3 regions of the Pseudomonas sp. LBUM1662 genome follow, and region 2 is predicted to be linked to each of the others. Evidence: predicted binding sites of a transcription regulator. Region 2 holds the regulator's gene; each other region holds the start of a gene.
What was found. Region 2 encodes FliA, which starts transcription of late flagellar genes. Its sites were predicted from a motif close to CTAAAGTTTNNNNNNNNNNNGCCGNTAA; they were not measured.
Positions count from the first base shown of each region.

Region 1 (7,685 bases), 1.2 Mb from region 2:
TAAAGATCAAGATCAAAAGATCGCAGCCTCGTTTCACTCGACAGCTCCTACACAGCTCCTACACAGCTCCTACAGGGATCGTGTGGAGGTCAGGTTTCGTCGTTGTAGACGAACTTCGGCATTTCCCAGTGGAAACGGATCGCCAGCAACCGCAGCAGGAAACCGCCAAACAGCGTGATCAGAATCGCCTGTTCGCCGGGTAATTGCAGGTAGATGCAGAGCATGTAGCACCACGCCGCAGCGAACGAGACGCTGGCGTAGAGTTCGCGACGGAAGATCAGCGGGATGTCGTTGCAGAAGATGTCGCGCAGGATGCCGCCGAACACCCCGGTGATCACGCCGCTGACCGACGCCACCAACATGCCGTGGCCCATCTCCAGGGCTGTCATGCAGCCGATCAAGGTGAATGCCACCAGACCCACCGCGTCGAGCACCAGAAACAATGAACGTAGATGGCGCATCCAGCGTGCAGCGAAGACGGTGAACATCGCCGCGATCGAGGTCAGCACCAGGTATTCCGGGTGTTTGACCCAGGTCAGCGGGTAGTGACCGAGCAGCACGTCACGCACCGAACCGCCGCCGAGTGCCGTGATGCACGCGATCAGCACCACGCCAAACCAGTCCATGCCGCGACGTCCGGCGGACAGGGCACCGGTCATGGCCTCGGCGGTGATGGCGATCAGGTAAAGCATCAGCAACATGGTGGCGGTCCTTGCAGAAAGGCGCGCAGTCTACTCACTTCGCTGCAGCCCCAAAAGAGGGCAGCCGTATCACGCCCCCTGTAGGAGCTGTCGAGTGAAACGAGGCTGCGATCTTTTGATTTTGCTTTTTTAAAAAACAAGATCAAAAGATCGCAGCCTCGTTTCACTCGACAGCTCCTACAAGGGACCGGGGCAAGGTCAGAACTTGATGAAGTGCTTGCGGTAGTGCTGCAACTCGGCGATGGATTCGCGGATGTCGTCCAGGGCCAGGTGAGTGCTGCCCTTTTTGAAGCTGTCGCGCACGTCCGGCGCCCAGCGTGCGGCCAGCTCTTTGAGCGTCGACACGTCGAGGTTGCGGTAGTGGAAGAAGCTTTCCAGGGATTTCATGTGGGTATAAAGGAAGCGACGGTCCTGGCAGATGCTGTTGCCACAGATCGGCGACTTGCCCTTCGGCACCCATTGTTCCAGGAACGCGATGGTTTCAGCTTCGGCCTCGGCCATGCTGATGCGGCTGTCGCGCACTCGCTGGGTCAGGCCCGAGCCGCCGTGTTGACGGGTGTTCCACTCGTCCATGCCGGCGAGGATCTCGTCGCTGTGGTGGATAGCGATCACCGGGCCTTCGGCCAAGGTGTTCAGATCGCTGTCGGTGACGATGGTGGCCATCTCGATGATGACGTCGGTATCAGGGTTCAGACCGGTCATTTCCAGGTCGATCCAGATCAGATTCTGCGGGTTTTGCATGTGTCGGCTCCTAGGCAATGCTGCGCAGTTTAGCCTAGGGCGGCGTCCGGGCGTGCTAAACTCGCGGCCGTTTTACCTAATCGCTGCATTCTTGATACGGAACACCCATGGCCAAACGCCAACTCAATCGTCGTCAAAACTGGCGCATCGAAAAGATCCAAGGCGAACGCGCTGCCCGCGCCGCCAAACGCGAGTCCTCGGCTGTCGAGGCACTTGAGGGCGGCGACCTGGGTCCGGAACAGACCGGCCTGGTGATCGCGCACTTCGGTGTGCAGGTCGAAGTCGAAGCCCTTGAAGGCGAATTGGCCGGCGAAGTGTTCCGTTGTCACTTGCGCGCCAACCTGCCTGCGCTGGTGACCGGCGATCAGGTGGTCTGGCGTGCCGGCAACCAGGGCATCGGTGTGATCGTGGCGCAACTGCCGCGTAAAACCGAACTCTGCCGTCCGGACAGCCGTGGCCAGCTCAAGCCTGTCGCGGCCAACGTCGACATGATCGTCATCGTCTTCGCCCCGCTGCCCGAGCCGCACGCGAACCTGATCGACCGTTATCTGGTCGCCGCCGAGCACGCCGGGATTCGTCCGCTGCTGCTGCTCAACAAGTTCGACCTGATCGACGAGCAGAACGCCCCGGCCCTGAATGCCTTGCTGGCGGTTTACCGCACGCTGGGTTACCCGGTGCTGGAAGTCTCGGCGCACCACGGCAACGGCATGGAGCAACTGCAGAAGCAGCTCGACGGACGCATCAGCGTGTTCGTCGGCCAGTCCGGCGTCGGCAAGTCCTCGCTGGTCAACAGCCTGCTGCCGGAAGTCGAAGCCCGAGTCGGCCCGCTGTCCGAACTGTCCGGCCAAGGCACTCACACCACCACCACCGCGCGGTTGTTCCACTTCCCCGGTGGCGGCGAGTTGATCGACTCCCCGGGTATCCGCGAATTCGGCCTGGGCCACGTCAGCCGGGCCGACGTCGAAGCCGGTTTCATCGAGTTCAACGACCTGATCGGCACCTGCCGCTTCCGCGACTGCAAACACGACCGCGAACCGGGTTGTGCATTGCTCAAGGCCCTGGAAGAAGGCCGCGTGCAGCAGCAACGGATGAACAGCTACCGCTCGATCATCGCTAGCCTGCCGGAAACCAGCTATTAAGTAGCAGCCCGCAGATACAAAAAAGCCGCGATCATCTCGCGGCTTTCTGGTTTCAGGGAGCTGCTTTTTCCAGCCTCCAGCCCAATGCATCCAAGGCGTCACACCCATCCTGCAACAACATATGCGCAGCATTGGCGAAATGCTCCAGGTCGTGCCCTTCGGCGTCTTTAACGCACAGGCACGTGACACTGTTGAGCAGATTACGGGCGGCTTTGATTCGGTGAGTAGCGGTTTCCAGAAGGTCGGAAACTTTGGCTTCGGTGTCGATGAACAGCGTCGGGCCGACGCTGAAATTGCCTTGGAGCGGGTGATATTTGGGCATGACTTGAATCTCATCTGATAGGTGAAACTCCCACCTTTTCGCGGCTAAACGAATTGGGGTGGTAGCTGTGCGCGGGTTAGCCGACCGGACAGATGAACCCGGCACACCCTGAGGTGTCCCACGCACAGCCACCATAGACATAGATGCCAGGCAGCAAAAACGCCGCGATTATACGGGCGCTTGTGCATCATCTGATACGACCGGCTAAAGTCGATCACCGATTTGTCGGCGACAGCGAAACTATAGGCAGATGCATGCAAGTCTGAGAACCCCGCTACAAAATTTCAGACCGTTCCTACAACTTCTAATCTCACCAGCAAACAGGTTCCGACAGGAAAACACCCCCTGACAATCAGGTCGGCTATCAGGCCGCCTCGCGATGCTGTTGCGGTGCACGCCCCATCGAGAGGCCGAGTGGAGGTTCTGCGTAGTGGGCAACCCGGCATGGATGCCGGGTTAGCCGCCCCCGGCCATGGATGGCCGATGGCGGCGGGCCCACGGAGCAGGACCGGAGCGAGGGCATGCCGAGCCTTGGCGAGGCACCGAACGTCAGGGGCAAGAGCCCTTTGGTTACTTTGGGGCTTTTCCAAAGTGACTCGCTGTAAGAGCGAAACGATAGGCGGCCGTTACCGCAGAAACGGATATGTGCACCGCCCTCACCCCCCCGCCGCCTGACACAAAGCCTTCGCGAGCAGGCACGCTCCCACCGGGACCGTGCCCACGCTGAAAATGCAGTGGCTTCCAAACCAGTGAAAGGCGCACAAAAAAGCCGACATCTCTGTCGGCTTGATTGTTGTGGGTCACTGCTTCGGCGGTTCCGCCGGTTTCGGTGCCGGGTCTTCGAAGATATTCAGTCGCTCGCGAAGCTCATGGGCCGGCAGCGGTTGTTTATCCGCCGGCAAGGCGTTCGGATCGACCGGCGTGGCCGGCACTTCGCCCGGACCGCCCTGCCCTTGCGTTGGTGCAGGTGCCGGTTCAGCGCCTTGCGAACCTTCGATGGCACGCTGGGCTTTTTTGGTCAGGACCACGATGTCGATCCGGCGGTTGACCGGGTTGAACGGGTTATCGCGGTCGAACAGCGCCGACGAGGCGTAACCGACCACCCGCGCCACTTGCTGATCCGGATAGCTGCCCGCGACCAGCGCACGGCGAGCGGCGTTGGCACGGTTGGCCGAGAGTTCCCAGTTGCCGAAATCGCCGGTGCCCGAGTACGGCTTGGCATCGGTGTGGCCGCTGATGCTGATCTTGTTCGGCACCGCTTTGATGGTGTCGGCCATGGCCAGCAGGATGTCTTCGAAATACGGTTTCAGACGCGCACTGCCGGAATCGAACATCGGCCGGTTTTCTGCGTCCATGATCTGGATGCGCAAGCCGTCCTGAGTGATCTCGAACAGGATCTGGTCCTTGAATTTCTGCAGCTGCGGGTTTTCATCGACCTTGTTCTGCAACTCTTGCAGCAACAGTTCCAGGCGTTCCTTCTCGACCTGCTCGGCCATGCCTTCGACCTGTTCGGTGTCAACGGTGACGCGGTCCGGCTGCGGCTGAGACTTCACCTCGGGGTTGAGGGTGCTCTCCGGCGCCAGGGTCGGGGAACCGCCAAGATCAATGATGTACGGCGTGCCGCTTTCGGTGAAGCCGACCGGGTCCTTGAAGTAACCGGCGATGGCGATCTTCTGCTCCGGCGTTGCGGTGGACAACAGCCACAGCACCAGGAAGAACGCCATCATCGCCGTCGCGAAGTCAGCGAAGGCGATTTTCCAGGAGCCCCCGTGATGCCCGCCCGCGTATTTTTTTACGCGCTTGATGATTATCGGCTGGTTATTTTCCATGACTTAGCGACCGCGAACCGCTTGTTCCAGCTCAGCGAAGCTAGGACGGTGCGCCGGGTACAGAACCTTGCGGCCGAATTCCACCGCCAGCGATGGCGGCATGCCGGAAGCCGAAGCCACCAGCGAGGCCTTGATGGCTTCGTAGACGTTCAGTTCTTCCTTGGCTTCGTGGGCCAGGGCATGGGCCAGCGGGCCAAAGAAACCGTAGGCGGCGAGAATACCGAAGAAGGTCCCCACCAGTGCCGCACCCACGTGTACGCCGATCATTTTCTGATCGCTTTCACCCAGGGAGGCCATGGTCACCACGATACCCAATACGGCCGCGACGATACCGAAACCGGGCATGGCGTCGGCGATGCCGTTCACCGCGTGGGACGGGTGATCGAGGTCTTCCTTGAGGCTGGTCAGCTCCATGTCGAACAGGCCTTCGAGCTCGTGGGGAGCCATGTTGCCGGAGGACATGATGCGCAGGTAATCGCAGATGTACGCGGTCATGCGGTCATCTTTCAGGACCGCCGGGTACTTGGCGAAGATCGGGCTCGCGGCAGCATCTTCGATGTCACCTTCGATCGCCATCATGCCTTCGCGGCGGCTCTTGTTGAGGATCTCGTAGATCAGGCCCAGCACTTCCAGATAGAACGTGTGGTTGAAGCGCGAGCTGAACATTCCCAAGGCTTTCTTGAGAACGTGTTTGAACATGTGACCAGGGTTGGCCTGCAGGAATGCACCGAGGGCCGCACCCCCGATAATCATCACCTCGAAAGGTTGAATCAGGGCGGCAATCTTGCCGTGGGAGAGCACGTATCCGCCGAGCACGCTCGCGAATACGACGATGATGCCGATTAATTTAGCCATAGGTAGGAGAGCACTTACTGAGTCGGGTTCAAGGTCATATTCGGAAGTTAAAAAATCTCTTCTTCTACTTATCGGCAAAACTGCGCCAGACTATAGCCCGTTCAAGCGAAAAGCTAATTTAGCCCTCTGGGGGCATAGGTAATGCAGACGATGATCACGTCCAACCATGGCTAACGAAACGAACATCCCGACCCCGAAACCGACCACGCTCGAAGGCTGGGTAAAGCTTCTCGATGGCGTGCGCCTGCCGGTTCCGCAAGACAGTCACGACCGCGTCTGCAAGGCCCTCGCCGACAGCCGCAGCTCACTGCGCGACATCGCCGAATTGTTGCAGGACAGCCCGGCCCTGGCCTTGAGCGTGATTCGCGAAGCCAACCGCCACACCCACGGCAGCATGACCGAGCCTGCTGAAAACCTTGAGGTGGCGATCAATCGTCTCGGGTTGAAACGCACTGAAGAATTGCTCGCCCGACTGCCTGCCGAACCTCTATCACAGATACCGGTGGCGCTGCGTCAGTTGCAGCTGATCAGCCAGCATGCGACCCAACAGGCCAACGGCTTTTTTGCCGGTCGCCTGGCGCGGCTCTGGCAGGACATCCATTGGGGCAGCCTGCTGTTTCTCTCGCCGCTCTGGCCGATGGCGCTGACTCATCCACAGTTGCTCGAAGAGTGGGAACTGCGGGTCATTCATAAAGGCGAGTCAGCACGCAAAGTCGAAAAGGAACTGTTCGGCGTTCGCCTGCTGGACATCTGCCAGGCGCTGGTGGATGTCTGGCGCCTGCCGATCTGGGTGCAGCAAGGTTATCGACTGCTGCTCAACGAGCAGCGCGAACTGGTCAAGGTCCTGCGTATTGCCCGCGACAGCGAACACCCCTTGCGTCAGCAAAACCGACTCGATGACGATCCGACCCTGCGTCGCTGGCTCAATCAGCCCGCCAATACCGTGTTGCTGGCCAACGGGCTGGCACTGTCGGCGCAACAGGCCTGGGACAGTCCGCACAGCGAGCGCTGGCAGTACCTGACCAGCCTTTACCTGCAAATGCCAATGAGCGAGGTGCAGCAGCAATTGCATCAACAGGCCGTCAACAGCGCGCATCAGCACGCCATGTCGGACATCTGGCACCCCGCCGTAGCGTTGATCTGGCCGTCGGGCATTCACCGTATTCACGCCGGTTTATTGCCGGCACCGGCGCCAACCACCGAAGACCTGACGGCGTGGCGTAAACAATGTGCCGAACTGTTGGTCGAGCCGAGCCGCTTCACCAATGCCATGCACTTGACCACGTCGGCCAGGGACGCGCTGGTCGCCTGTGGCATGCGCCGAGTAATGATTTTGATGGCTGACCGCACCCACGCCAATTTGCGTGCGCATCAAACGGCCGGCCTGCCGAAGGAAGCGGCGGGGCTGAACCTGGTGGTCAGCCAAAGCACCGTGCTGCAACGATTGCTCTCGCAACAGGCCCAGGTGCGGTTGACGCCAGCCAACAACGCCCAGTTCTCGGCCTTGTTACCCGCCAGCCTGCGCGCGCAGTTTCGTGGTGAACACGTGCTACTGCGTTCGCTGGTCAATAATGGTCGGGTGATCATGGTGGTTGTAGCGGATCAGGGCGGCGGGCCTTTTTCGGAAATCACCGTGCAAGCCTTTGGCAAAACCGCGCAATGCATTGAGAAAGCGCTCAATAGCTTTAGCCACCGCGGCCAGTGACGCTGCGCTACAATCCACCCCTTTGTGCTCTGGAGACCTCACATGTCTGACTTCTCTGGCTTGGCGCTGGTCATCGAGCCGAGCGACTTGCTCCCTCGCCTTGAGTCCCGCGAACTGATTCTGGTGGACCTGACCAGCAGCGCCCGTTATGCCGAAGGGCATATTCCCGGTGCGCGCTTTGTCGATCCCAAGCGTACGCAACTCGGTCAGGCGCCTGCGCCAGGGCTGATGCCGCCGCAAGCGGCACTCGAAACGTTGTTCGGCGAGCTGGGACACAACCCCGATGCGGTCTACGTGGTGTATGACGACGAAGGCGGCGGCTGGGCCGGGCGTTTTATCTGGCTGCTCGATGTCATCGGCCATAAAAAATACCACTACATCGACGGCGGCCTG
Region 1 is NZ_CP166793.1:610,587-618,271, reverse strand. It holds gene ACA049_RS02690 (trimeric intracellular cation channel family protein) at 90-701, opposite strand; gene orn (oligoribonuclease) at 900-1,442, opposite strand; gene rsgA (small ribosomal subunit biogenesis GTPase RsgA) at 1,550-2,581, shown strand; gene ACA049_RS02675 (hypothetical protein) at 2,634-2,903, opposite strand; gene motB (flagellar motor protein MotB) at 3,704-4,732, opposite strand; gene motA (flagellar motor stator protein MotA) at 4,736-5,587, opposite strand; gene ACA049_RS02660 (HDOD domain-containing protein) at 5,754-7,292, shown strand; gene ACA049_RS02655 (rhodanese-like domain-containing protein) at 7,335-7,685, shown strand, end outside.
Region 1: motA (flagellar motor stator protein MotA) is a predicted target of FliA. The motif match lies at 5,656-5,683, and genes of this name have one in related genera.

Region 2 (7,685 bases):
AGGGACTGACTCCGAGCTACCAGTTATCACGCTGGAGCCAAGGTTGGAACAGATATTGCTCAATAGTCTTCAGAAGGCAGGACAAGGCTCGGAAGAGGGTGTTCTGCTGGAGCCAAGCATGGCTGAGAAACTGCAACGCTCGTTGATCGATGCGGCGCAGCGTCAGGAAATGCAAGGTCAACCGGTGATTCTGCTGGTAGCCGGTCCGGTTCGCGCGATGCTTTCGCGATTCGGCCGACTGGCAGTCCCGGGTTTGCATGTGTTGGCTTACCAGGAAATTCCTGACAACAAGCAAGTGACCATCGTTGCGACAGTAGGGCCCAACGGCTGAGGTAGTGGTTTATGCAAGTTAAGCGTTTTTTCGCCGCCGATATGCGTCAGGCCATGAAACTGGTTCGTGATGAGCTGGGCGCTGATGCCGCCATTATTGGCAATCGCCGGATCGCCGGTGGTGTCGAGCTGACGGCTGCCCTGGATTACAAATTGTCGGCGCTGGCCCCACGTGTTCCGAACATGGAACTCGAGGACGAGCTGCGCAAGACCCAGTCGCGGATCGTGACTGCCCAGGCTGAATTGAGCCTGCGTGGCGAAGGCGAAACCGAAGGCGACAAGACCACCAATCGCCAGTTGTTCGCCGGCCTGCCGTTGACCGCCGCCGAGCCGCTGATCGAACCGACGTATGCCGAGCCTCGTCGCTCCGCTCCAGCTCCGGCACCTGCTGCTGGCGGCGTTGATCCACGGGCGTTCGACTCGATGCGTTTCGAGCTCAACAGCCTGCGCGAACTGATGGAAGTGCAACTCGGCTCCCTGGCCTGGAATCAGCTGCAAGGCAGCCGTCCGGCCCAGGCCAATCTCTGGCGTCGCCTGCAACGTATAGGCCTGTCCGGCCCGTTGTCCCGCGACTTGCTGGCGATGATTACCGACATTGACGAACCCCGTCAGGCCTGGCGCATGTTGCTGGCGCACCTGGCGCGGATGATTGCCACGCCGGAAGTCGAGCCGCTGGAAGAGGGCGGCGTGATTGCCATGGTCGGCCCTGCCGGCATGGGCAAGACCACCACCCTGGCCAAGCTCGCGGCCCGCTATGTTCTCAAATACGGCGCGCAAAACATCGCGCTGGTGAGCATGGACAGCTACCGTATCGGTGCTCAGGAACAATTGAAGACCCTGGGCCGGATTCTCAACGTGTCGGTAACCCACGTCGATCCGGGGCAATCGCTGGTGCAGGCGCTGGAACCATTACTGCGCAAACGCGTGGTGCTGATCGATACCGCGGGCCTTCAGGCCAGCGATCCGGCACTGCGCATGCAGCTCGAAAGCCTGGCCGGACGTGGCATCAAGTCAAAAAATTATCTGGTTTTGGCAACCACCAGCCAGAAACAGGTTCTAACTGCCGCTTATCACAGTTACAAGCGCTGCGGGCTCGCTGGCTGCATCCTGACTAAACTGGATGAAACGGCAAGTCTGGGCGAGGTGTTGAGCCTGGCGATCAGTCATGAATTGCCGGTGGCCTACCTGACCGATGGCCCGCGTATTCCGGATGATTTGCATCTTCCGCGTCGTCATCAGTTGGTCAGTCGCGCCGTAAGCGTGCAAATGCAAGAAGAACCCAGCGAAGAAGCCATGGCTGACATGTTCGCTGATATTTACCACAGCCCGACCAAGCAGGTTGGCTGAGGTACTAATGAACAGTTTTTGTACCTACATCGATGGTCTGCCATGCATTGTTCAGTTTATGAACGCGCAGCCAGTAATGTGGCCTCCGTCTATGCAAGACAAGGTAAAGAAATAACATGGGCAGCATGCATCCCGTACAGGTGATCGCGGTGACCGGCGGCAAAGGTGGCGTCGGGAAGACTAACGTGTCAGTGAACTTGTCCCTGGCTCTAGCTGAGCTCGGCCGGCGCGTCATGCTGCTGGACGCCGATCTGGGGCTGGCGAACGTCGACGTCCTGCTGGGGCTGACACCCAAACGTACCCTGGCCGACGTGATCGAAGGCCGCTGTGAGCTGCGCGACGTTCTGTTGCAAGGCCCCGGCGGTATTCGCATCGTTCCGGCCGCGTCCGGCACGCAGAGCATGGTTCATCTGAGCCCGGCCCAGCACGCCGGCCTGATCCAGGCTTTCAGCGATATCGGCGACAACCTCGACGTCCTGGTGATCGACACCGCTGCGGGTATTGGTGACTCGGTAGTCAGTTTTGTTCGCGCCGCGCAAGAAGTCTTGCTGGTGGTCTGCGACGAGCCGACCTCGATTACCGATGCCTACGCGCTGATCAAACTGCTGAACCGCGATTACGGCATGAACCGCTTCCGCGTCCTGGCCAACATGGCCCAGAGCCCGCAGGAAGGTCGCAACCTATTCGCCAAGTTGACCAAGGTCACGGATCGCTTCCTCGACGTCGCCCTGCAATACGTCGGCGCGGTGCCTTACGACGAAAGCGTGCGCAAGGCCGTGCAGAAGCAGCGTGCCGTCTACGAAGCCTTCCCGCGTTCCAAGTGTGCCCTGGCGTTCAAGGCGATCGCGCAGAAGGTCGACACCTGGCCGTTGCCTGCCAACCCGCGTGGGCACCTGGAGTTTTTCGTCGAGCGCCTCGTGCAACAGACTGCAGGACCCGTCCTATGACAGCCAGTGGCTACAACCTCTACAAGAAGTCGGCACGTGACGCGCAGTACGAGCTGATCGAGCGTTACGCGCCACTGGTCAAACGCATTGCTTACCACTTGCTGGCCCGTCTGCCGGCCAGTGTTCAGGTTGAAGACCTGATCCAGGCCGGGATGATCGGCCTGCTTGAAGTATCGACCAAATATGACGCCAGCAAAGGCGCGAGTTTCGAGACGTACGCGGGCATTCGAATCCGCGGCGCGATGCTCGATGAAGTGCGCAAGGGGGACTGGGCTCCACGTTCGGTCCACCGCAATACCCGCATGGTCAGCGACGCAATTCGCTCGATTGAAGCTAAAACCGGTCGTGACGCTAAAGATCATGAGGTTGCGGCCGAACTCCAATTGAGTCTCGACGATTATTACGGGATTTTGAACGACACCCTGGGCAGCCGGTTATTCAGTTTCGACGATCTGTTGCAGGACGGCGAACACGAAGGGCTGCATGAGGATGGCGCGAGTGCACATCTTGAGCCGTCACGCGATCTGGAAGATGAACGCTTCCAGGCTGCGCTGGCGGACGCGATTGCCAATTTGCCGGAGCGTGAGCGACTGGTGTTGGCGCTGTACTACGACGAAGAGCTGAACCTCAAGGAAATCGGTGAGGTCCTGGGGGTCAGCGAATCGCGGGTCAGCCAGTTACATAGCCAGTGCGCGGCCCGTTTGCGGGGGCGTTTGGGGGAGTGGCGAGCGCGCTGAAGGCAGTGTGGGGACACTGCGAACGAGACCGGTGGGGTGTTGAACTGCACCGGTCGCGATCTGTTGTGCTCCAGACAGTCATCGAATGCATTGCCGGATTGATTGAAATGGCGCGTCCAGGTGCTGGGCGCGTTTAAGACTGCTTGGAGGTCGAATTGGACAAGAACATGAAAATCCTCATCGTTGATGACTTCTCAACGATGCGGCGGATCATAAAAAACCTGTTGCGTGACCTTGGGTTCACCAACACGGTCGAGGCTGACGATGGCACTACCGCCATTCCGGTTCTCAACAGCGGGAGCATCGACTTTCTGGTAACGGACTGGAACATGCCTGGCATGACCGGTATCGATCTGCTGCGCCACGTACGCGCCGATGAAAAGCTCAAGCACCTGCCAGTGCTGATGGTGACTGCAGAAGCCAAGCGCGAGCAGATTATCGAAGCGGCCCAGGCCGGTGTTAACGGCTATGTGGTCAAACCCTTCACGGCCCAGGCGTTGAAAGAAAAAATCGAGAAGATTTTCGAACGCATCGGTTGATCCACTGCGCCACGGGGGAGCTATGGAGCATAAAGAATCTTCACTGGGCGATTTTGAATCGACCCTGAAAAAACACGCGGTCGAACTGGTCGAAAGCCTTGAAAAAGGCAGGTTCGGCGACGCGGTGCAACTGATCCATGAGCTCAATCAGACCCGTGACCGCGGCCTGTATCAGGAAGTGGGCAAGCTCACTCGCGAGCTGCATAGCGCGATCGTCAATTTCCAGATTGACCCGAACATGCCGCAAGCCGAGGAAGTGTCGCAGATCACGGACGCCACCGAGCGCCTGGGGTATGTGGTCAAGCTGACCGAAGCCGCCGCCAACCGCACCATGGACCTGGTGGAAAACGCCACGCCGCTGGTCAACAGCCTGAGCGAAGAAGCCCAGGCGTTGAGCACGGATTGGGGGCGGTTCATGCGTCGTGAAGTCGGGGCTGAAGAGTTCCGCGAACTGGCCCGGCGGGTCGACGGTTTCCTGACACGCAGCAGCGAAGACAATCGCACGGTGTCGAGCAACCTCAACGACATTCTGCTGGCCCAGGATTACCAGGACCTCACCGGTCAGGTGATCAAGCGCGTGACCCAATTGGTCACCGAAGTTGAAAGCAACCTGCTCAAGCTCGTGCTCATGGCCAGTCAGGTAGACCGCTTTGCGGGTATCGAACATGACCGTGATGCGATGCTTGCTGAAAAAGATCCGCAAAAACATCTCTCTCAGGGTGAAGGTCCGCAGATTCATGCCGATAAAAGAGAAGACGTTGTGTCCGGTCAGGACGATGTGGACGATTTGTTATCCAGCCTAGGATTTTAGAGTTTTAGCATTTTAGGTTTTTTAGGTTTTTAGACCTGTAGGAGCACCCCCTTAATGAGCTTCGGCGCCGATGAAGAGATCCTTCAGGATTTCCTGGTTGAGGCCGGCGAGATTCTAGAGCAACTGTCCGAACAGCTGGTCGAGCTGGAAAGCCGACCGGATGATGCGGATTTGCTCAATGCAATTTTTCGCGGTTTTCACACTGTAAAAGGGGGCGCCGGCTTCCTCCAGCTCAACGAGCTGGTGGAGTGCTGTCACATCGCCGAGAACGTGTTCGACATCCTGCGCAAGGGTGAACGTCGCGTCGACTCGGAACTGATGGACGTGGTTCTCGAAGCTTTGGACGCGGTGAACAGCATGTTCACCGAAGTGCGCGAACGCAGTCCGATTACGGCTGCCACGCCTGAATTGCTCGCGGCACTGGCCCGTCTGGCCGAGCCGCAAACGGCTGATGAAGCTGCACCGGTCGCTGAAGTGGTCGAAGCACCTGCCGCCGAAGAATCGGGCGACATCACCGATAACGAATTCGAACAATTGCTGGACTCGCTGAACGCCGTCAAGGCTCAAGCCGAAGCGCCAGCCGTTGCTCCAGTGGCTGCCGCCGATTCCGCGGCCAGCGACGAAATCACCGATGCCGAGTTCGAGTCGTTGCTCGATCAACTGCACGGCAAAGGCCAGTTCGCCGTCGACGCGGTGGCAGCGCCCGCTGCACCGGCTGCCCCGAAAGCAGCAGGCGACAGCTCCGACATCACCGACGACGAATTCGAAGCACTGCTCGACCAGTTGCACGGCAAAGGCAACTTTGCGGTGGATGCGCTGGAATCGGCCATTGCTGCCGTACCTGCTTCGGCTGCGCCCACCGCTAAAGCGGCCGGTGGCGATCTGATCTCCGATCACGAGTTCGAATCGCTGCTCGACGAATTGCACGGCAAAGGCAAGTTCACTGAAGTGGGCACAGGCGCTGTGGTGACTGCTCCAGCCGCCAAGGCAGCTGCGCCGAAACCGGTTGCCAAAGCGCCCGAGCCTAAGGCGGAAGCGCCGAAGCCAGCGGCGGCTGCTGCACCGGCTCCAGCTCGCGCTCCGTCTGCTCCACCACCGGAAAAACCGGCCAGTGAAGCCGAGACCACCGTGCGGGTTGATACCGCGCGTCTCGACGAAATCATGAACATGGTCGGCGAACTGGTTCTGGTGCGTAACCGCTTGGTCCGTCTGGGCCTCAACAGCGGCGACGAAGCCATGTCCAAGGCTGTGTCGAACCTCGACGTGGTCACGGCTGACTTGCAAACCGCGGTCATGAAGACCCGGATGCAACCGATCAAGAAAGTTTTCGGGCGCTTCCCGCGTCTGGTTCGCGACCTGGCTCGCCAGCTCAAGAAAGAGATCAACCTGGAGTTGGTCGGCGAAGAAACCGACCTCGACAAGAACCTCGTCGAGGCCCTGGCCGACCCGCTGGTCCACTTGGTGCGCAACTCGGTCGACCACGGTATTGAAGAACCGGCCGAACGCGAAGCGATGGGCAAGCCTCGCAGCGGCAAGGTGATCCTGTCCGCTGAACAGGAAGGCGACCACATCCTGCTGTCCATCTCCGATGACGGCAAAGGCATGGACGCTGATGTTCTGCGCGGCATCGCCGTGAAGAAAGGCTTGATGGACAAGGATGCAGCCGATCGCCTCAGCGAGTCCGATTGCTTCAACCTGATCTTCGCGCCGGGTTTCTCGACCAAGACCGAAATTTCCGATGTCTCCGGACGCGGCGTGGGCATGGACGTGGTGAAAACCAAAATCGCCCAGCTCAACGGCACCATCAATATCTATTCGACCAAGGGCAAGGGCTCGAAGATCGTCATCAAGGTCCCGTTGACCCTGGCGATCATGCCGACGCTGATGGTCATGCTCGGCAACCAGGCGTTCGCGTTCCCGCTGGTGAACGTCAACGAGATCTTCCACCTCGACCTGTCGCGCACCAACGTGGTGGACGGCCAGGAAGTGGTGATCGTGCGGGACAAGGCACTGCCATTGTTCTACCTCAAGCGCTGGCTGGTCAGCTCCGCCGCTCACGAAGAGCAGCGCGAGGGCCATGTGGTGATCCTTTCGGTGGGCACTCAGCGGATCGGCTTCGTCGTCGACCAGCTGGTGGGCCAGGAAGAAGTGGTCATCAAGCCATTGGGCAAAATGCTCCAGGGAACCCCGGGCATGTCGGGCGCCACCATCACCGGTGACGGTCGCATTGCGCTGATTCTCGATGTTCCGAGCATGCTCAAGCGTTACGCCGCACGGCGTATTTGATTCTGGTGGAGCGGGGCGACTGAGCCTCGCTCCGTCCTAACGGAGTGTTTATGGCAGTCAAAGTCCTGGTGGTGGACGATTCGGGGTTTTTCCGCCGCCGCGTCTCGGAAATTCTTTCAGCGGATCCGAATATCCAGGTCGTCGGTACGGCGACCAACGGAAAAGAGGCGATCGATCAGGCGCTGGCCCTCAAGCCAGACGTGATCACCATGGACTACGAGATGCCGATGATGGATGGCATCACGGCGGTGCGGCACATCATGCAGCGCTGCCCGACCCCGGTGTTGATGTTCTCCTCGCTGACCCATGAAGGCGCCCGGGTCACCCTCGATGCGCTGGATGCTGGCGCAGTGGATTTCCTGCCGAAGAATTTCGAAGACATCTCCCGTAACCCGGAGAAGGTCAAGCAACTGCTGTGCGAGAAGATTCTCAGCATCTCGCGCAGTAACCGTCGCGCCGCCACCTACAGCGCACCGGCACACGTTCCTGCACCCGCCCCGACGCCTGCGCCTTCGAGCGTCAGCAGTTACGGCAGCAGCACGCCTGCGCGTCCGGCAGCGGCACCGATTCCGGCGCGTAGCTACGCCCCGACATCGGCCCCGGCATCGTCCGGCCCGTCGTCGCCCGCGCCAAAACGCAAAGCCTACAAACTGGTGGCCATTGGTACGTCCACGGGCGGTCCGGTTGC
Region 2 is NZ_CP166793.1:1,853,923-1,861,607, forward strand. It holds gene flhA (flagellar biosynthesis protein FlhA) at 1-331, shown strand, start outside; gene flhF (flagellar biosynthesis GTPase FlhF) at 343-1,677, shown strand; gene fleN (flagellar synthesis regulator FleN) at 1,794-2,624, shown strand; gene fliA (RNA polymerase sigma factor FliA) at 2,621-3,361, shown strand; gene ACA049_RS08280 (chemotaxis response regulator CheY) at 3,529-3,900, shown strand; gene ACA049_RS08285 (protein phosphatase CheZ) at 3,923-4,711, shown strand; gene ACA049_RS08290 (chemotaxis protein CheA) at 4,766-6,997, shown strand; gene ACA049_RS08295 (protein-glutamate methylesterase/protein-glutamine glutaminase) at 7,048-7,685, shown strand, end outside.

Region 3 (7,685 bases), 2.1 Mb from region 2:
GTGGCTGAAGGCGTGGAGACGGCGGAGCAACTGGATTTGTTGCGCGGGTTTGGCTGCGATCAGGTGCAGGGGTATCTGATCAGCAAGCCGTTGCCGTTGACGGAGTTGGTTGAGTATCTGACGTTTGGCAGCAACCAGCAGCCTTCACTGGAAGTCGTGGTTTAAGACGGTTTGCACAAAACCTGTGGGAGCGGGCTTGCTCGCGAAAGCGGTGTGTCAGTTAACGTAGATGTCGACTGACACGGCCCCTTCGCGAGCAAGCCCGCTCCCACAAGGGGATCTCAGTCTGGCTGTGCGATTTGGAAACTTGTTCCTGACGCCGGCTCCCGCCGAATCATCCGCTTCATTTTCCACTCAAACGCCAGCGTCAAACTCACCGCCGCGCACGCCAGCCCCAGCGCCAACCCCCACCAGACGCCCGTCGGCCCCCAGTTCAGGTTGAACGCCATCCACCACGCCGCCGGCGCGCCGATCAGCCAATAGCAAGCCAGCCCGACCAGGAACGTGGTCTTGGCGTCCTTGAGCCCGCGAATGCAGCCCATGGCGATGGTTTGCGTGCCGTCGAACAGCTCGAACCACGCCGCCACCGCCAGCAGGCTCACAGCCAGGTTGATGACCTCTCGAAACGCCGGATCGTTATGGTCGAGGAACAAGCCGATCAGCTGATTCGGCAGGAACCAGAAGACCATCGCAAAACCCAGCATCGCCGCCGCGCCAAAGGCAATCCCGACCCGTCCGGCCAACCGCGCATCCAGCAACTGCCCGGCGCCGTAATGCTGGCCGATGCGCATGGTGATCGCATAGGAAATGCCCGCCGGGATCATGAACGCCACCGAAACAATCTGCAGGGCGATCTGGTGCGCCGCCAGTTGCGTACTGCCCATGGTGCCCATGCACAGCGCGGCGAACGCAAACAAGCCGACTTCCACCGCGTAGGTGCCGCCGATGGGCAGGCCGAGGCGCCACAGCTCTTTCAGGTACTGACGGTTTGGCCGCGACAGACCCTGGCGCAGCGGATACGCGTCGTACGCCGGATGCCGACGGATGTGCAACGCCAGCGCCACCGCCATCAGGTTGGCGACAATCGCCGTGACCAGCCCGATGCCCACCAAGCCCATTTTCGGCAGGCCGAACATCCCGGTGATCAACGCATAGTTGAGCAGGAAGTTGGCCACGGTGCCGCCGAGGCTGATGACCATCACCGGGGTCGCCCGGCCGATGGCGCTGGTGAAGCCGCGCAGGGCCATGAAACTCAGATAGCCGGGCAGGGCGAACGGCAGGATCAGCAGGAACTGTCCGGCGGCCTGGACGTTGGTTTCGGTCTGGCCAAACAGCAGCAGCACCGGTTTGAGGTTCCACAGCAGCAGGCCGGCCACCAGCGCCATCAACCACGCCAGCCATAACCCGGCCTGGGTCAGCCTGGCGGCGCCGACGATATCGCCCGCGCCCTGACGGATCGCCACCAGGGTGCCGACCGCCGCGATCACGCCGATGCAGAAGATCGACACGAACGAATACGTCGCCGCGCCCAGGCCGCCACCGGCCAGTGCTTCCGGGCTCAGGCGCGCCATCATCAAGGTGTCGGTGAGGACCATCAGCATGTGCGCCAACTGCGAGGCAATCAACGGCCCCGCCAGCCGCAGGATGGCCCAGAGTTCGGTACGCGCTGGATGCTGCATGGTCATCACGCCTCGATTTCAGTGTTAACAGGAGAGAGCCGATTCTCGGCGCTCTGCGGGCTTTTCACAAAGGGATAAAAAGGATGGGTGGCATGAGTCAAACTCATGCTGGCGAGTTTCTGCTACCGTGGCGTGACCGCGCTATAGGAGCTTTCCGAATGTCTCGTCGTCTTCCTCCCTTGTATGCCCTGCGCGCATTCGAAGCGGCGGCGCGGCATAGCTCGTTTACCCGCGCCGCTGAAGAATTGTCGATCACCCAGAGCGCGGTCAGCCGACACATTCGTACCCTCGAAGAGCATTTTGCCTGCCGACTGTTTCACCGCAGCGGGCGCAACCTGCAACTCACCGAGTCGGCGCGGCTGATTCTGCCCGGCATCCGTGAAGGTTTCACCGCGCTCGAACGCGCCTGCAATACGTTACGCGCCGAAGACGACATCCTGCGCATGAAAGCCCCGTCGACGTTGACCATGCGCTGGCTGTTGGCGCGCCTGAGCCGCTTCCGCCACTTGCAACCGGGCAACGAAGTGCAATTGACCAGTGCCTGGATGGACATCGACACCGTGGACTTCAACCACGAACCCTTCGACTGCGCCGTCATCCTCAGCAACGGGCATTTCCCGCCGGATTGGGAGGCGACGCTGTTGTTTCCAGAGGAGCTGATTCCAGTGGGCGCGCCGAACCTGCTGAAGGATCAGCCGTGGGACGTGGCGCGTCTGGCGAGTACCGAACTGCTGCACCCGACGCCGGACCGCCGGGATTGGCGAACATGGCTGGCGCGCATGGGGCTGGACGATCAGGTGTCGCTCAAGGGTGGCCAGGTGTTCGACACGCTGGAGCTGGGCATGATTGCCGCTGCGCGGGGCTACGGCGTGTCCATGGGCGATTTGCTGATGGTCGCGGAGGATGTCGCGCAGGGTCGCCTGAGTTTGCCGTGGCCGACGGCTGTCGCCAGCGGAGAGCATTATTACCTCGTCTGGCCGAAAACCCGTCCGGGAGGTGAACGTTTGCGCCGTCTCAGCGATTTCCTGCAAGGCGAGGTCCGGGTCATGGAATTACCGGATGTCGAGCGCTTGAGCTGAATCGTTAGAGCCCCTGCAATAGAGGCCTTGCGCCATATCCCCGCTAATTACTCAAGTATTCAGGTTTGCCGCCGAAAATCTGCAGGTGGAACCTTCGTGCAGGTTCGTCGCAATTCCCATTTGAATTTTTGCCGAGTGCGCATCGTGATCAGGATGATCCGGTCACTCGGCCAGGAGCTGTCATGTCTCAACCTCGTGCCCGGATCGCCTCACAGCTTGGTCTTGCGCTTGCCGTGATACTGGCGATTGTCATCACTGGCAGTACCGTGTTCGCCCTGCGTTCGCTGGATACCGCCAACCTCGCCACCCGCGAAGAGCACCTGGCCAGTGAAGCCCGGCTGCTGGCCGATCAGTTGAGCACCTTTCACGGCACGTTGCGTGAAAGCACCCAGCGCCTGGCCGGCCTGTTCGAGAAGCGCTTCAGCGCGGGCCTGAGCGTGCATCCGGACGAACCGGTGGCCGTGGCCGGCACCCAGACCCCGGGCCTGCACCTGGGCAGCGAAGTGCTGAACAACAACTTCAAGGAAGTGGACGAGTTCAAGCAAATGACCGCGGGCGTTGCGACGGTGTTTGTGCGCAGTGGCGAAGACTTCGTGCGGGTCAGTACTTCCCTGACCAAGCAGGATGGCAACCGTGCCATCGGCACCTTGCTGGATCACGCTAACCCGGCCTACTCGCGCTTGATGGCGGGGCAGAGCTATGTCGGCCGCGCCTTGCTGTTCGATCGCTCCTACATGACGCAGTACACGCCTGTACGCGACAGCAGCGGCAAGGTGATTGCCGTGTTGTTCGTGGGATTCGATTACACCGACGCGCAGAACGCTCAGTTCGAGAATCTCAAGCGCTTCCGCATCGGCCAGACCGGCTCGCTTGCGTTGCTGGATGAACAGCGCAAATGGCTGGTGCCGATCGCCGGCGTACAAGCGCTGGATCAAGCAGTCCCGGCCATCGTCGATCTGGCGAAAACCCCGGGCAAGGGCGATTTCTGGAGCGACAAGTCCGAAGACTTCTACAGCGTGGCCGTGCCGTTCGATGGCGGCCCGTGGTCGGTGGTGGCGAGCATGCCAAAAGCCGAAATCAGCGCCGTGACCTGGAGTGTCGGCATTCAGTTGGCAATCGGCAGCCTGCTGGCGATGTTGATTGCGGTCGGTTCGGCAGTTTGGCTGCTGCGCAGCAAACTTGCGCCGCTGGGTGATCTGGTGCGTCAAGCAGAAGCCTTGGGTGCCGGTGATTTGAGCGTGCGCCTGAGCGTGTCGAGCAATGATGAAATCGGTCAGTTGGCCCGCGCCTTCAACCAGATGAGCCAGGCCTTGTCGACCATGGTCGAGCACATCCGCAAGGCCTCGGGCGAGGTCAACAGCCGCGCTCAGGCGTTGTCCGGCCTGTCCGGTGGTGCCTATGAAGGGATGGAGCAGCAGTCGGGCGAAATCACCAGCATGGCCGGCGCCGTGGAAGAATTCAGCGCGACCTCGCTGAACATTGCCGACAACATGGGCAGCACCCAGCGCCTGGCGCAGGAAAACGCACAGCAAACCCAGATCGGTCGTACGTCGATGGACGAGGCTTCCTCGTCGCTGGAGCAAATCGCTGGCGCCTTGAACAGCACGGCAACAGTGATCAATACCCTGGGTCAGCGCTCCCAGGAAATCGGCGGCATCGTCGGGGTGATTACTTCGATCGCCGATCAAACCAACTTGCTGGCGCTCAACGCGGCCATCGAAGCGGCCCGTGCCGGTGAGCAGGGTCGTGGTTTTGCGGTGGTCGCCGATGAGGTGCGTAACCTGGCTTCGCGCACGCGTCAGGCCACTGACGAAATCTCCGGGATGATTCAAAGCATCCAGCAGGAAACCGGCAACGCCATCAGCACCATGGAACAGGGCAATGTGCTGATGCAGGAAGGCTTGTCGCGTAATGCCAATGTGGCCTCGGCCCTGGCGCGGATCGATGAGCAGAGCCGTTCGGCGGGCCAGCAATTTGCGGCGATCACCACCGCGACTCAGGAGCAGAGCAGCACCGCGACGTTGCTCAGTAGCAACCTGCAAAGCATTGCGTTGGCGAACAGTGAGCAGCGGGAAGTGGTGTCGAACCTGGCCGTGACCGCCAAAGAGCTGGAGAAGCTGGCGGCGGACTTGCGCCAAGAGGTTGACCGGTTTCGTTGAGTCGTCGCTGAAATAGCTTTCGCGGGCAAGCCTCGCTCCTACAGGTTTTGTGTCGTTCACAAAAGAGTGGAATGACACAAAACTTGTAGGAGCGAGGCTTGCCCGCGATGGGCTCACCTCAATTTCTGATCAGACGATCAGTCGCACTTGGCATTGCTCGACACTTCCTTGCTCGCCAGTTTCAACTGCTTGCCCAATTCCGCCGCGTTGGTGCTGCTGTAAACCCGGCCGCCGGTGTTTTCCGCGATGCAGCGTGACGGGCCACCGGCGCCGATTTTCACCACGTTGACCCGCAGGCGCGGTTGGTCTCTGGCGATTTGACGGGAGACTGCGCACACGTCTTTCTGGCAACCGTCCTCACCGTCGACGAACATCACGATCACCGCATCGTTATTGCGCCCGTCCACGGTGCTTGCCGCGTGGGCCAGGCTGTCGGCCAGCGGTGTGCCGTCGTTGGGCACCAGGCCTCGAATCCCGTTGATAAGCCGCTGACGGTCGCCAAACTTGAACACGCCCTGGTCCGGTGTGGCGTTGCAGCCAGCGAAGGTGATGAGGCGCGTGTCGATCTTCGGGTCCAGCCCGTTGATCATGCCGGCCAGCGAGTCCTTGGCGACGTCCATGCGGCTGGGCTTGGCGAAGATCTGCATGGTGCGGTTCGCGTCCAGGTACTTGTTCAGCTCATTGCCGAAGAACCAGTCCTCATCGGCTTTCACGGACTTGATGTTCAAATCCATCGAGCCCGAGGTGTCGAGCACCACCACGAATTGCGGGATCTCTGCGTTTGGCGCTTTTTTACGGCACGCGAAGTTGTCCAGCGTCGGCGCCGGTGGCGGGGCGACGACCACAGGTTTTGGTGGCGGGACTGGTTTGGGTTCCGGCACTGGCACCGGTTCTGGCACGGGTTCCGGTTCTGGTTCTGGAACGGGTTCAGGTTCCACGACAGGCTCGGGCACCGGCTCAACCGGTTTCTCGATCGGTGTTACAACGGGCGCGACAGGCGGAACCACGACGACGGGTTCACGGTGCATGAACCACCAGTAAGCCCAAAGCGCCAGAAGCAGCAACAGCAACGCCAGCAAGGCCGCGGCGATCCACCAGCCACGGCGCGACGGCGGTACGACCGGCACCACCGGAACAACCGGCGGCACGATCGGTTTCGGCGGACGCTGATTCCAGCGCACCACCAGCGGCTCGCCGTTGAGGCTGTAGAGTTTGTCCAGCTCGGGCGTGCCGAGCAGGCTGCGCAGGTCATCCGCTACTGTGGGCTGACCGCGTTTTTGCAGTTCGTCCGCCAGCTGTCCGAGGGACGTCTGACGCACTTCATAGGTTTCCAGCAAACGTCGCTGCGCGTCCTCATTGAGGTCGGCATAGGGCGTGGGTTGGCCACCCAGTTCGGTCCACCATTCCAGCACGTCACCGCTGCCCATTCGCGGGATCGCGAAGAGGCTGGCGACGGTCGGCGGAAAGTGTTTCTGGATGAGGGCGACTTTGGCTTGCAGCGCACTCATCCCCTCCGGTGTGGCTTGCGCATCCCTGATAACCCGCTGCATGACGACGATTCCTGAAAAGGGTGCGGGCCTCCATCGGGAGGCCTGCGGGGTGAAAAGTTACTCTTCGTAACCGAGGCTGAATTGCAGCTGATTCACTTTCTTCTGCAAGGCCTTCAGTTGTTCCTGCTTGGCAGCCAGCGTCGCTGGAGACGCCTTGGTCACGGGCGCCGCCTGCGAGGCCTTGAGCTGCTGCTCAAGCCCGGCAATCTGCTTCTGCACTTGGCTTTGATTGCCATGTCGGGCCTTGAGCGAGGACAGCAACTGACTCAGCGACTGGTTCAGCGCCGCCTGGGATTTCTGCTGGCTGGCCAGGTCGGTTTTGGTGCTGAGCTGCTGGGCCTGAATGTTCTCGTACACCTGGCGGAACATCGCGTTTTCCTGACGGGACGCGGTCAGGGCCAATTCCTTTTGCTTGACCTGATCGCTGTAACCACCGGAGTAGTCACAGTTCATCTTGGTCAACATGCTGCTGTCGCGATTGGTCGCATCGCATTCGCCGGGCTTGGTCGCGCAACCGCTCAAGGCCAGGACGGCGGTGAGGACCGCAAGCGTTCGTAGAGTCATGTGCTTAGCCCAGGGTGATCGCGGAGCGCTGGCTGTACAGACCGTCGACTTCCTTCTGCAGGGCGGCGACTTTCTGGTTCATTTTCATAATGTTCATGTCCACCTGCTTGATCTCGGCACCGGCGGCACCTTGGGCGCGCTCGGCATCGGCCACTTTGGTGTACTCGGTGACCTTGGTGCGCATGTTGCCCAGGTCTTTACGCAGGCGCGCGATGTTCTGGTCGATCTCGGCGATTTGCACTTGGGCCTTGGCTTTGTCGACCTTCTTGTTGGCGATGTCTTTCTTGATCTGGGCGATCTGCGCCTGATCATCATTGATCACTTGCTGAGCGGTCGCGGTACGGGCGATCACGTTCTGGGTGTCTTGCTCGACGTCGCTGTTCATCTTCGCCAGGCGGGTGGTGGTGTCGGAGTATTCGCTGCGACGCTGATCCAGATAGTAGTTCGCGCCCATGGCCACGCCACACGCGGTAATACCGGCGGCGATGGCGCACACGGCCTTGTTGCTGCTGTTGGACAGCGCGCAACCAAGGATGCCGACACCGGCACCGACCGCGCAGGCCTGGTAGCCGGACTTGCTGAAGAACTCCGCGTCATTACCCTGGGTCAGGCGCGGGTCGGCACCTTCGCTGCCACCGAGCATCGAGCTGCCGG
Region 3 is NZ_CP166793.1:6,521,145-6,528,829, reverse strand. It holds gene ACA049_RS29810 (putative bifunctional diguanylate cyclase/phosphodiesterase) at 1-165, shown strand, start outside; gene ACA049_RS29805 (NorM family multidrug efflux MATE transporter) at 282-1,679, opposite strand; gene ACA049_RS29800 (LysR substrate-binding domain-containing protein) at 1,838-2,758, shown strand; gene ACA049_RS29795 (methyl-accepting chemotaxis protein) at 2,941-4,917, shown strand; gene ACA049_RS29790 (vWA domain-containing protein) at 5,055-6,467, opposite strand; gene ACA049_RS29785 (hypothetical protein) at 6,525-7,031, opposite strand; gene ACA049_RS29780 (hypothetical protein) at 7,036-7,685, opposite strand, start outside.
Region 3: ACA049_RS29795 (methyl-accepting chemotaxis protein) is a predicted target of FliA. The motif match lies at 2,809-2,836, and genes of this name have one in related genera.